2 linked regions of the Neorhizobium galegae genome follow. The protein of the gene in region 1 interacts with the protein of each later gene in a pairwise test. Links are inferred from orthologs where the notes say so. Each region holds a gene or a part of one and is shown on either strand. Other genes may lie near its edges.

Region 1 (4,649 bases):
CGGTCATCATCGGTGCCGCTACCATGAAGATAATGAGCAGCACGAGCATGACGTCAACGAGCGGCGTCACGTTGATTTCGCTGATCGCACCGCCGCGACGACCGCCGCGCCTGCGACGACCGCCACCCGATTTTGCTCCTCCGGCCGACATACCCATGAGACGTTACTCCTTGAGCCCGAGAGGCTTTTTACTGCGCCGCCTGGCGCGGCTGCAGCTTCTCGTCGATCTGGCGCGACAGGATGGCGGAAAATTCGTCCGCGAAACCTTCCATGCGGCCAGAGAGCTTGCCGGCATCGCCGGTGAACTTGTTGTAGGCGATGACCGCCGGAATGGCGGCGACCAGGCCGATCGCGGTGGCGAGCAGCGCTTCTGCAATACCCGGCGCAACGACCGCAAGGTTGGTGGACTTCGACCCGGCAATCGCCTGGAACGAGGTCATGATGCCGACGACGGTGCCGAACAGACCGATGAACGGACCGGCCGAGCCGATCGTCGCCAGCGAACCGAGGCGGGCCTCATAGGTTTCCGCTTCACGCGACATGGTCACGTCCATCGCCCGGTCGATACGCATCTGCAGACCGATCGGCGAACGGGCACCGCGCTCGAAGCTCTTTTTCCACTCGCGCATGGCGGCGACGAAAATCGCCGCAAGGCCGGTGTTCGTCCGCTCCGACAGGGTACGGTAAAGTTCTTCCAGCGACTGCCCGGACCAGAACACCTGCTCGAACTGGTCGAACTGGCGCTTGGCCTTGCCGAAGCTGACATATTTGTCGATCACGATCGCCCAGGTCCAGATCGATGCGCCGATGAGACCTATCATCACCAGCTTGACGACCAGACCGGCCTGCATGAACAGCGACCAGAGGCTCACTTCGCTCGCCGCTGCCGCCAAACCTACCTGTTCCATCTACTATCCCCGAATCCAAACGCCCGGCTTTAAGGACCGGGCGGTTCAAAAGCGCGCTCTCGCGAGTATGTCTTTGATCGCCGGAAGCGCTTAGCCCTAACCCCAAGATACCCTGAGCTTCAAGCTTGGCTTCTCGCTTTCAATTTTGGTCAAAGGAAGGCGTGCGTTGCACAAATTCCTCATGTCTCAGTAAGACACCATTATCGTTAACGAAAGGTTTAGACGGGCCTTGCAATGGCGAGTTCCCAGATCACTTGAAGTTGGAACAAGGAAAGCCGGCAACTTCCAACTTAGTTTTTTCTCATTCACGGGTTATGACACTGTGAGAATCGGATTCCCGGGGGCACACCATGTGGCGCGCAGTGATGATAGCCTTGACGATGTTGATCGCGGTGCCGGCCCATGCCGCCTCGTTCGACTGCAAGGGCGTCCCCTCGCCTGATGAACTGGTAGTCTGCAACGATCCCCTCCTTTCAGCGCTCGACACTCTGCTTCCGCGGGTCCAGGAAAAGGCCGAACGGGAGAAAAGGGCGGAGACCCGCCAGGTTATGCGCGACTTCACCAGCGACCGGTCAGCCTGCGGCTCCGACCGATCCTGCGTTCTGAGCACCTATGTTGCGATCCTTGGAGAGCTCGGCGGCGCCAAGAGCATTCCGGCCGACATCACCGCCAGCACGATCGCGGGCGGGCGGGCCAAGCCCTCCCCGACATTGCCCATGAAGATCGGCCAGTGCACGGTGACGAACGTGACCGGTGTCCATCCGCGCGTCGGCGAGGATCCGATCAAGGACGAGGACTACAATGCCGGCACCGGCATCGAATACGCCAATGACGGCTACCAGGTCTCCTACAGCCGCGAAGAGGCGCTGATCGCCTCGAAGCCCGGCGACAAGGTGACCATGTGCCTGATTTCCATCCCCAAACGCTGCCCGCCGGGCGACGACCGGGGTCGCGAGTATTTCGTCACCAACGCCCGCACCGGGCAGAGCTGGGCGATGGCCGATTCGCAGCATGCCTGCGGCGGCATGTAGGTTCCGCCTTAAACCGCATCCACCTGCTCGACCCCGCGCCCGAGAAACTTTTCCGCCACGCTCTCCGGCAGCCGGCGCGGACGCCCGTGCCTGTTGATGACCGCGATCACCACTTTTGCGGCGATCAGCAGTGTTTCGCCGCGACGGATCTCCTGGTTGAGCACCATCTTGGCGCCGCCCGCTTTTTCCGTCACCGTCTGGATGATCAGGATGTCGTCCATGCGGGCCGGCTGCTTGAAGTCGATCTCCATCCGGTGGACGACGAAGACCAGCCCCTCCTCGTCGGCGGAAAGCAGCGCGCTCTGCTCACAGCCGAGGCAGCGCAGATAGTCGGTGCGGCCGCGCTCCAGGAAATGCAGATAACGGGCGTGGTAGACGAGGCCGGAAAAATCCGTGTCTTCATAATAGACGCGCTGAGCCAGCCGATGGCCGCCTTCCATCAACTCGCCCGATAACAAAAAATTGTATTCCTTCATGGCCTTGCCTTGGAAATTCCTAGCTCTCCACTGGATATGCGCGCAATGCCGCCCCAGTTTTGACGTCCTGTCACATATCCTCCCTATCAGGAAATAAGTCGAAAACCAGCGGAGAGTAACCCATGAAGATTGCAGTCCTGGGCGGCGACGGTTTCGTCGGCTGGCCGACATCGCTTCACCTGTCCGACGCCGGCCACGAGATCCATATCCTCGACAACCTCTCCCGCCGCTGGATCGATACGGAGCTTGGCGTCCAGTCGCTGACGCCGATGGACAGCATCCAGGAACGCACCCGCATCTGGCATGCCGAAACCGGCCGCCGCATCCATTTCCACCTGATCGATCTCGCCAAGGACTACGAGCTCCTGAAGGGCTGGCTTTCAAAGCACCGCCCTGACGCCATCATCCACTTCGCCGAACAGCGCGCCGCGCCCTATTCGATGAAGAGCGACCGGCACAAGAACTACACCGTCAGCAACAATGTAAACGCCACCCACAACCTCTTGAATGCAATGGTCGAACTCGATCTCGACGCGCATCTCGTGCATCTCGGCACGATGGGCGTCTACGGCTATTCGACGGTCGGCGCGGCGATCCCGGAAGGCTACCTCCCGGTCGGCATCGAAACCGCCGACGGCCGCACCGTCTCCCAGGAAATCCTCTATCCGAGCAATCCCGGCTCGATCTACCACATGACCAAGTGCCTCGATCAGCAGCTCTTCCAGTTCTACGCGAAGAACGACGGATTGCGGATCACCGACCTGCACCAGGGCATCGTCTGGGGCACCCATACCGAACAGACCCGCCGCCACCCGCAATTGATCAATAGATTCGACTATGACGGGGATTACGGGACGGTCTTGAATCGTTTTCTCATCCAGGCGGCCATCGGTTATCCGCTCACCGTCCACGGCACCGGCGGCCAGACCCGCGCCTTCATCCACATCCAGGATTCGGTCCGCTGTATCGAGATCGCCCTGAACAACCCGCCCGCCCGCAGCAGCCGCGTCGAGATCTTCAACCAGATGACCGAGACCCACCGGGTGCGCGATCTTGCCGAGATGATTTCGAAAATGACCGGTTCGAGGATCGCCTGGCTGCCCAACCCGCGCAAGGAAGCGCCGGAAAACGAGCTGGTGGTGAAGAACGAAAAATTCCTCGGCCTCGGTCTCGAACCGACGACGCTCGGCGAAGGACTGCTCGGCGAGATCGTCGACGTCGCGAAGAAATACGCCTACCGCGTTGACAGATCACGCGTTCCGGCCGTCTCCGCCTGGACGAGGGACATCGCCGCGAAGGTGGAACATGACCCGGAGGGTGTGCGGCTGAAGTCGGTGTCGTGAGGCACCGCATCTCATGACCAACGCCTTCGTCACCCTGGTCACCAATGCCGACTACGCGATGGGCGCAACCGCGCTGGCGCGCTCCATCCGCCGCACCGGTACTGAGGCCGATATCGTCGTCCTCCATACCGGCGGCGTCGAACGCCCCGCCCTCGCCCCGCTCGAGGCCCTCGGCTGCCGCCTGGTCGAGGTGGAGCATCTGCCCCTTTCCGACGCCTTCAACCAGCGGCATGCGCGAAAAAAACTGCATGGCGCCGCTCCCTTCACAAAAGGCCGCAAGCCGGATTTCCACACGCCGCTCGACAATTTCTGCAAGCTCAGGCTCTGGCAGCTCACCGAATACGAGACCTGCATCTTCATCGATGCCGATGCGTTGGTGCTGAGGCCGATCGACAAGCTGTTTTCCTATCCGGAATTCTCCGCCGCCCCCAACGTTTATGAAAACCTCTCGGACTTTCACCGCCTGAACTCCGGCGTCTTCGTCGCCAAACCTTCCGCCGAGACATTCGACAGGATGCTCGCGGCGCTCGACCCGCCGGACGCCTTCTGGCGGCGCACAGACCAGACTTTTCTGGAGACGTTCTTTCCGGATTGGCACGGCCTGCCGGTCTTCATGAACATGCTGCAATATGTCTGGTTCAACATGCCGGATCTCTGGAGCTGGGAAAGCATCGGCGTGCTGCACTACCAGTATGAGAAGCCGTGGGAGACGGATCATCCGAAAGCCGACCGGCTGCGGCCGCTGATCGAGCTCTGGCAGGCGTTTTACGAGGGCCGCGAGATCCCCGCCCTCTCCTCCCTGCCGAAGCCGGGAGAGATGCCATGAAGGTGCTGATATCGGGCGGAACGGGCCTGGTCGGCCGCTACATCGTCGAAGGCCTCGTCGATGCG
Region 2 (5,146 bases), 820 kb from region 1 along the record:
GGAAGCCGTCGATCGGTCCTGTGCTGCGGAGCGTGGAAACGCCGGAGACCAGCAGGGACATCAGGCAGGAAAGAACAAGGCCGAAAACGACGGGTATCAGTCGTACGGGTATCATGGGGGACCTCCAGAAACTGTTGTCCGATGGCTATCTCAAGGGCAGTCATGGCGGAAGGCGCATCGTTTGCATCAATTCAATGCGTCGGGCGCCATGTCATATCGAAGCGCCTGTGTTATGCTGCGCGCATGTCCAGACCCGATCTCAACCTGCTTTTCACCCTCGACGTTCTTCTGGCCGAAGGCAGCGTGGCGCGGGCGGCCAAACGGCTGCGGCTCAGCCAGTCGGCCATGAGCCGGGCCTTGGCGCGATTGCGCGAGACGACGGGTGATCCGCTGCTGGTGAGGGCCGGCCGTGGGCTTGTGCCAACGCCACGGGCGATCGAACTGCGCGAACGGGTCGGCGGCCTCGTGCAGGACGCGGAAGCGGTCTTGCGGCCAGTCGAGATGCTCGATCTCGGTAAGCTCGTCCGCACATTCACGCTGCGCACCAGCGAGGGTTTCGTCGAGAATTTCGGGCCTGGCCTCATCGCTCGTGTCAGCGCTCAGGCGTCCGGCGTCCGGCTGCGTTTCATCCGCAAGCCGGACAAGGACAGCGCCTCGCTTCGCGATGGAAGCGTCGATCTGGAAACCGGGGTCGTCGGCACGGCGATCGGTCCGGAAGTGCGGGCCCAGGCATTGTTCCGGGACCGTTTCATCGGCGTCGTGCGCAGCGGGCATCCGCTGGCCGAGGGCGAGATATCGGCTCGGCGATACGCGGCGGGCGACCATATCCTGGTCTCACGACGTGGGCTTGAAAGAGGGGCGGTCGACGAGGTCCTGGCAGCGTCGGGGCTGGAACGGCGGATCGTGACGATCGTAGACGGTTTCGCCACGGCGCTGGTTCTCGCCAGGTCTTCGGATCTGATCGCCAGCATTCCCGAGCGGCACAGCGGCAACCTGCGTGCCGGAATGTTCAGTTTCGCCCTGCCGGTCCAGGTGCCCGAGATTACCGTGTCATTGCTCTGGCATCCGCGGCTGGATGCCGATCCGGCTCACCGGTGGCTGCGGACATGTGTTCGGGAAATCTGCGCCGGGTCTCCAGCCGAAGGCTGATGCGATCTTTCCGGAAGGCGGACACGAAAACGCCGCCCAAGGGCGGCGTTCGCATCATCAGGTTTCGCGGAAGCCTCAGGCCTGCTCGAAGGCGCCGTGGCAATGCTTGTATTTCTTTCCGGACCCGCAGGGGCAGGCCTCGTTGCGGCCGATCTTGCCCCAGGTGGAGGGATCTTCCGGACGACGGTCTTCCGGTGCAGCGATGAAGTTCTCGCTATCGAAACCGGTGACCTGGTTGAGGCCGGTCGTCGGATCGACATGCTGTTCGTCGTAGATCGCCGGCGGCTGCGGCGGTTCCGGGTTCTGCACCAGCTCGACGCGCATCAGCTGTGCGGTGACCGCCTCGCGCAGGTTGGCAAGCAGGGCCTGGAACAGCTCGAAGGCTTCCGCCTTGTATTCCTGCAGCGGATCGCGCTGGGCATAACCGCGGAAGCCGATGACCGAGCGCAGGTGGTCGAGGTTGACGATATGCTCGCGCCACAGGTGGTCGAGCGTCTGGAGCAGCACGGAGCGCTCCACATAGGTCATGATATCGGCGCCGAAGCGTTCCTTGCGATCGGCCGCGGCCTTGTCGGCAGCCTCGGTGATGCGCTCCCGGATGTCGGTCTCGCCGATGCCTTCTTCCTTGACCCAGTCCTCGATCGGCAGGTCGAGGTTGAGCATCCGGTCGGCGTCTTCGCGAAGGCCTGCGGCATTCCATTGCTCGGCATAGGCGCGTTCGGGAATGTGCTTGGCGACGAGAACTTCGATCACCTCGTTGCGCATGTCCTCGACGGTCTCGGATACGTCTTCCGAGTCCATCATCTCGATGCGCTGCTCGAAGATCACCTTGCGCTGGTCGTTGGTGACGTCGTCGTATTTCAGAAGGTTCTTGCGGATGTCGAAGTTGCGGGCTTCGACCTTCTTCTGGGCGCGTTCGAGCGCCTTGTTGATCCAGGGATGGACGATCGCTTCGCCTTCCTTGAGGCCGAGCTTCTGCAGCATGCTGTCCATGCGGTCGGAGCCGAAGATGCGCATCAGGTCGTCCTGGAGCGACAGGTAGAACTTCGAACGGCCCGGGTCGCCCTGACGACCGGAACGGCCGCGCAGCTGGTTGTCGATGCGGCGGCTTTCGTGGCGTTCGGTGGCGATGACGTAGAGGCCGCCGGCGGCAAGCGCCTTTTCCTTGAGCTGCTTCACTTCCTCGCGGCTTGCCGCTTCCAGTGCATCGCGCTCCGGACCCGGCTCCATGCCTTCGAGCTCGCGTTCGAGGCGCATGTCGATATTGCCGCCGAGCTGGATGTCGGTGCCGCGGCCGGCCATGTTGGTGGCGATCGTCACTGCGCCCGGCACACCGGCCTGCGACACGATATAGGCTTCCTGCTCGTGGTAACGGGCGTTCAGGACCTGGAAATTGTTGAAGCCCGACTGGCGCAGCATGGTCGCCAGCAGTTCGGATTTTTCGATCGAGGTCGTGCCGACCAGGACCGGCTGGCCGCGTTCATGGGCTTGTTTGATCTCTTCGATGATCGCCTTGAACTTCTCGTCGAAGGTCCGGTAGACCTCGTCGTCCTCGTCGATACGCTGGATCGGCAGGTTGGTCGGCACTTCGATCACTTCGAGCTTGTAGATATTGCCGAACTCTTCCGCTTCGGTCTGGGCCGTACCGGTCATGCCGGCGAGCTTTCCGTACATGCGGAAATAGTTCTGGAAGGTGATCGAGGAGAGCGTCTGGTTCTCCGGCTGGATCTGCACCTTTTCCTTGGCTTCGAGCGCCTGGTGCTGGCCTTCCGAATAACGGCGGCCGGGCATCATGCGGCCCGTGAATTCGTCGATGATGACGATCTCGTCGTTGCGGACGATATAATCCTTGTCGCGGGTGAAGAGCTTGTGGGCCTTCAGCGCGTTGTTGATGTGGTGGACGATCGCGACGTTCTCGACGTCGTAGAGGGATTCGCCCTTCAGCAGGCCGGCCTGACGCAGCAGGTTCTCGAGCTTTTCGGTGCCGACCTCGGAGAAGTTTGCAGAGCGCTGCTTCTCGTCGATCTCGTAGTCTTCCGGCGTCAGGACCGGGATGAAGGCGTCGATCGTGTTGTAGAGTTCCGAACGGTCGTCGAGCGGGCCGGAGATGATCAGCGGCGTGCGCGCCTCGTCGACCAGGATCGAGTCCACTTCGTCGACGATCGCGTAGTTGTGTCCGCGCTGGACCATCTGGCTGCGCTCGTACTTCATGTTGTCGCGCAGATAATCGAAGCCCAGTTCGTTGTTGGTGGCGTAGGTGATGTCGCAGGCATAGTTGGCGTGGCGCTCTTCGTCGCTGAGGCCATGGACGATGACGCCCGTGGTCAGCCCGAGGAAGCCGTAGAGTTTACCCATCGTGTGGGCGTCGCGCTGGGCCAGGTAGTCGTTGACGGTGACCACATGGACGCCCTTGCCGGCGAGCGCGTTGAGGTAGACGGGCAGCGTCGCCACCAGCGTCTTGCCTTCGCCGGTCTTCATCTCGGCGATCGCGCCATCGTGAAGGATCATGCCGCCGGTCAGCTGCACGTCGAACGGGCGCATGCCGAGTACGCGGCGGGACGCCTCGCGCACCACCGCAAAGGCGGGGATCAGGATGTCGTCGAGCGTCTTGCCCTCGGCGAGCAGTTTCCTGAACTCCACCGTCTGGGCTGCGAGCTGTTCGTCGGAGAGAGCCTTGGTCTTCTCCTCGATTGCATTGATGGCGTCGATGGTCGGCTGGTAGCTGCGCACGCGGCGATCGTTTGCCGAACCGAACAATTTGCGGGCGATGCCGCCAAGGCTGACCATACGAATGGTCCTTTCTGAAATCTGTCCCATGGGGGCGCGGGACCGGTCGAACCATCGGTTTCTGATGCCGATAAAATGACCCGTCACGCCCGGAAACTCTGCTGGACGCCAAGTTGCGTGACAGATAAGAGGGGGGTCGAATGATGTCAACGGTGGCGGCCGATACAGAATGGCCACAATCCGGTGTTTGTGAAGGTTTTCTGGCCGGAATCAGACGTTCTGAAACCGGCATCCTTATCGAAAGGTCTTTATCGATGTTGCGCCACAAATTTCTCATGACGGCCGCGCTGGCCGCCGCGATCCTCTGCCAGGCTCCCGCCTTTGCGGCGGAGGATACGGTCGTTGCCAAGGTCGGTGACCTGGAAATTCACCAGTCGGAACTGGATATTGCGGTTCAGAACCTCGACCCGCAGCTCGCCCAGCTTCCGGACGACCAGAAGAAGGTCGCAGCCCTTTCCGGCGCCATCGACGTCAAGCTGCTCGCCAAGGGCGCTCTCGCCGAAGGCATCAAGGATACGCCGGACTTCAAGAAGCGGATGGACTATATTGCCGACCGCGAGCTGCATAACGCCTACTTCCGCAAGCATGTGATCGACGCCACCACCCCGGCAGAGGTCAAGGCTCGTTACGACAAGGAAATCGCCTCCCTGCCGAAGCAGGAAGAAGTGCATGCCCGTCACATCCTGGTGAAGACCGAGGACGAGGCCAAGGCGATCATCGCCGATCTCGACAAGGGCAAGGATTTCGCCGCGATCGCCAAGGAAAAGTCCCAGGATTCCAACAAGGATGAAGGCGGCGACCTTGGCTGGTTCGGCCGCGGCCGCATGGTCCCGGAATTCGAAGAAGTCGCTTTCACGCTGAAGAAGGGCGAATATTCCAAGACGCCGGTCAAGTCGCAGTTCGGCTATCACGTCATCAAGCTGGAAGACACGCGCGATGCTCCGGCGCCGGCTTTCGACCAGGTCGAGGACCAGGTCAAGCAGCTTGTGATGCGCGACAAGTACGTCGCTCTCATCACCAAGGCCAAGAGCGAGCAAAAGATCGACATCAAGGATGCGGCCCTCAAGAAGGGCTATGACGACGTCAGCAAGATGCAGGACGGTGCCGTCCCGGCCCAGCAGTAATCTTTTGACGACGGGCCCGGATCTTCCGGGCCCTTTTCCTATTTGAGCCAGGTAATTTCCGATGTCCGATTCCGTTTCGCCGCTCG

What was found. Proteins that work in one complex are often made in the same cells at the same time.
Region 2: the proteins of ybgC (region 1) and secA interact in binary tests that used the Escherichia coli proteins (3 or more experiments, as listed by UniProt). The link is inferred for Neorhizobium galegae from one-to-one orthologs.

What each region holds. Positions count from the first base shown.
Region 1 is NZ_CP090095.1:3,213,066-3,217,714, forward strand. Bases 682-3,422 are described here. They hold ybgC (tol-pal system-associated acyl-CoA thioesterase), read right to left. Parts: upstream 2,416-3,422; coding sequence 1,948-2,415; downstream 682-1,947. Other genes in these bases: tolQ (protein TolQ), read right to left, coding at 682-908; LZK81_RS16005 (lysozyme inhibitor LprI family protein), read left to right, coding at 1,274-1,939; LZK81_RS16015 (NAD-dependent epimerase/dehydratase family protein), read left to right, coding at 2,538-3,422. In the rest of the region: protein TolR, read right to left, coding at 1-157; more of tolQ, read right to left, coding at 189-681; more of LZK81_RS16015, read left to right, coding at 3,423-3,758; LZK81_RS16020 (glycosyltransferase), read left to right, coding at 3,772-4,584; LZK81_RS16025 (NAD-dependent epimerase/dehydratase family protein), read left to right, coding at 4,581-4,649.
Region 2 is NZ_CP090095.1:4,037,542-4,042,687, reverse strand. Bases 1,025-4,262 are described here. They hold secA (preprotein translocase subunit SecA), read right to left. Parts: upstream 3,937-4,262; coding sequence 1,225-3,936; downstream 1,025-1,224. Other genes in these bases: LZK81_RS19735 (peptidylprolyl isomerase), read left to right, coding at 4,191-4,262; LZK81_RS19745 (LysR family transcriptional regulator), read left to right, coding at 1,025-1,149. In the rest of the region: LZK81_RS19750 (DUF2798 domain-containing protein), read right to left, coding at 1-115; more of LZK81_RS19745, read left to right, coding at 244-1,024; more of LZK81_RS19735, read left to right, coding at 4,263-5,060; bifunctional glutamate N-acetyltransferase/amino-acid acetyltransferase ArgJ, read left to right, coding at 5,122-5,146. UniProt on the Escherichia coli protein: Required for protein export, interacts with the SecYEG preprotein conducting channel.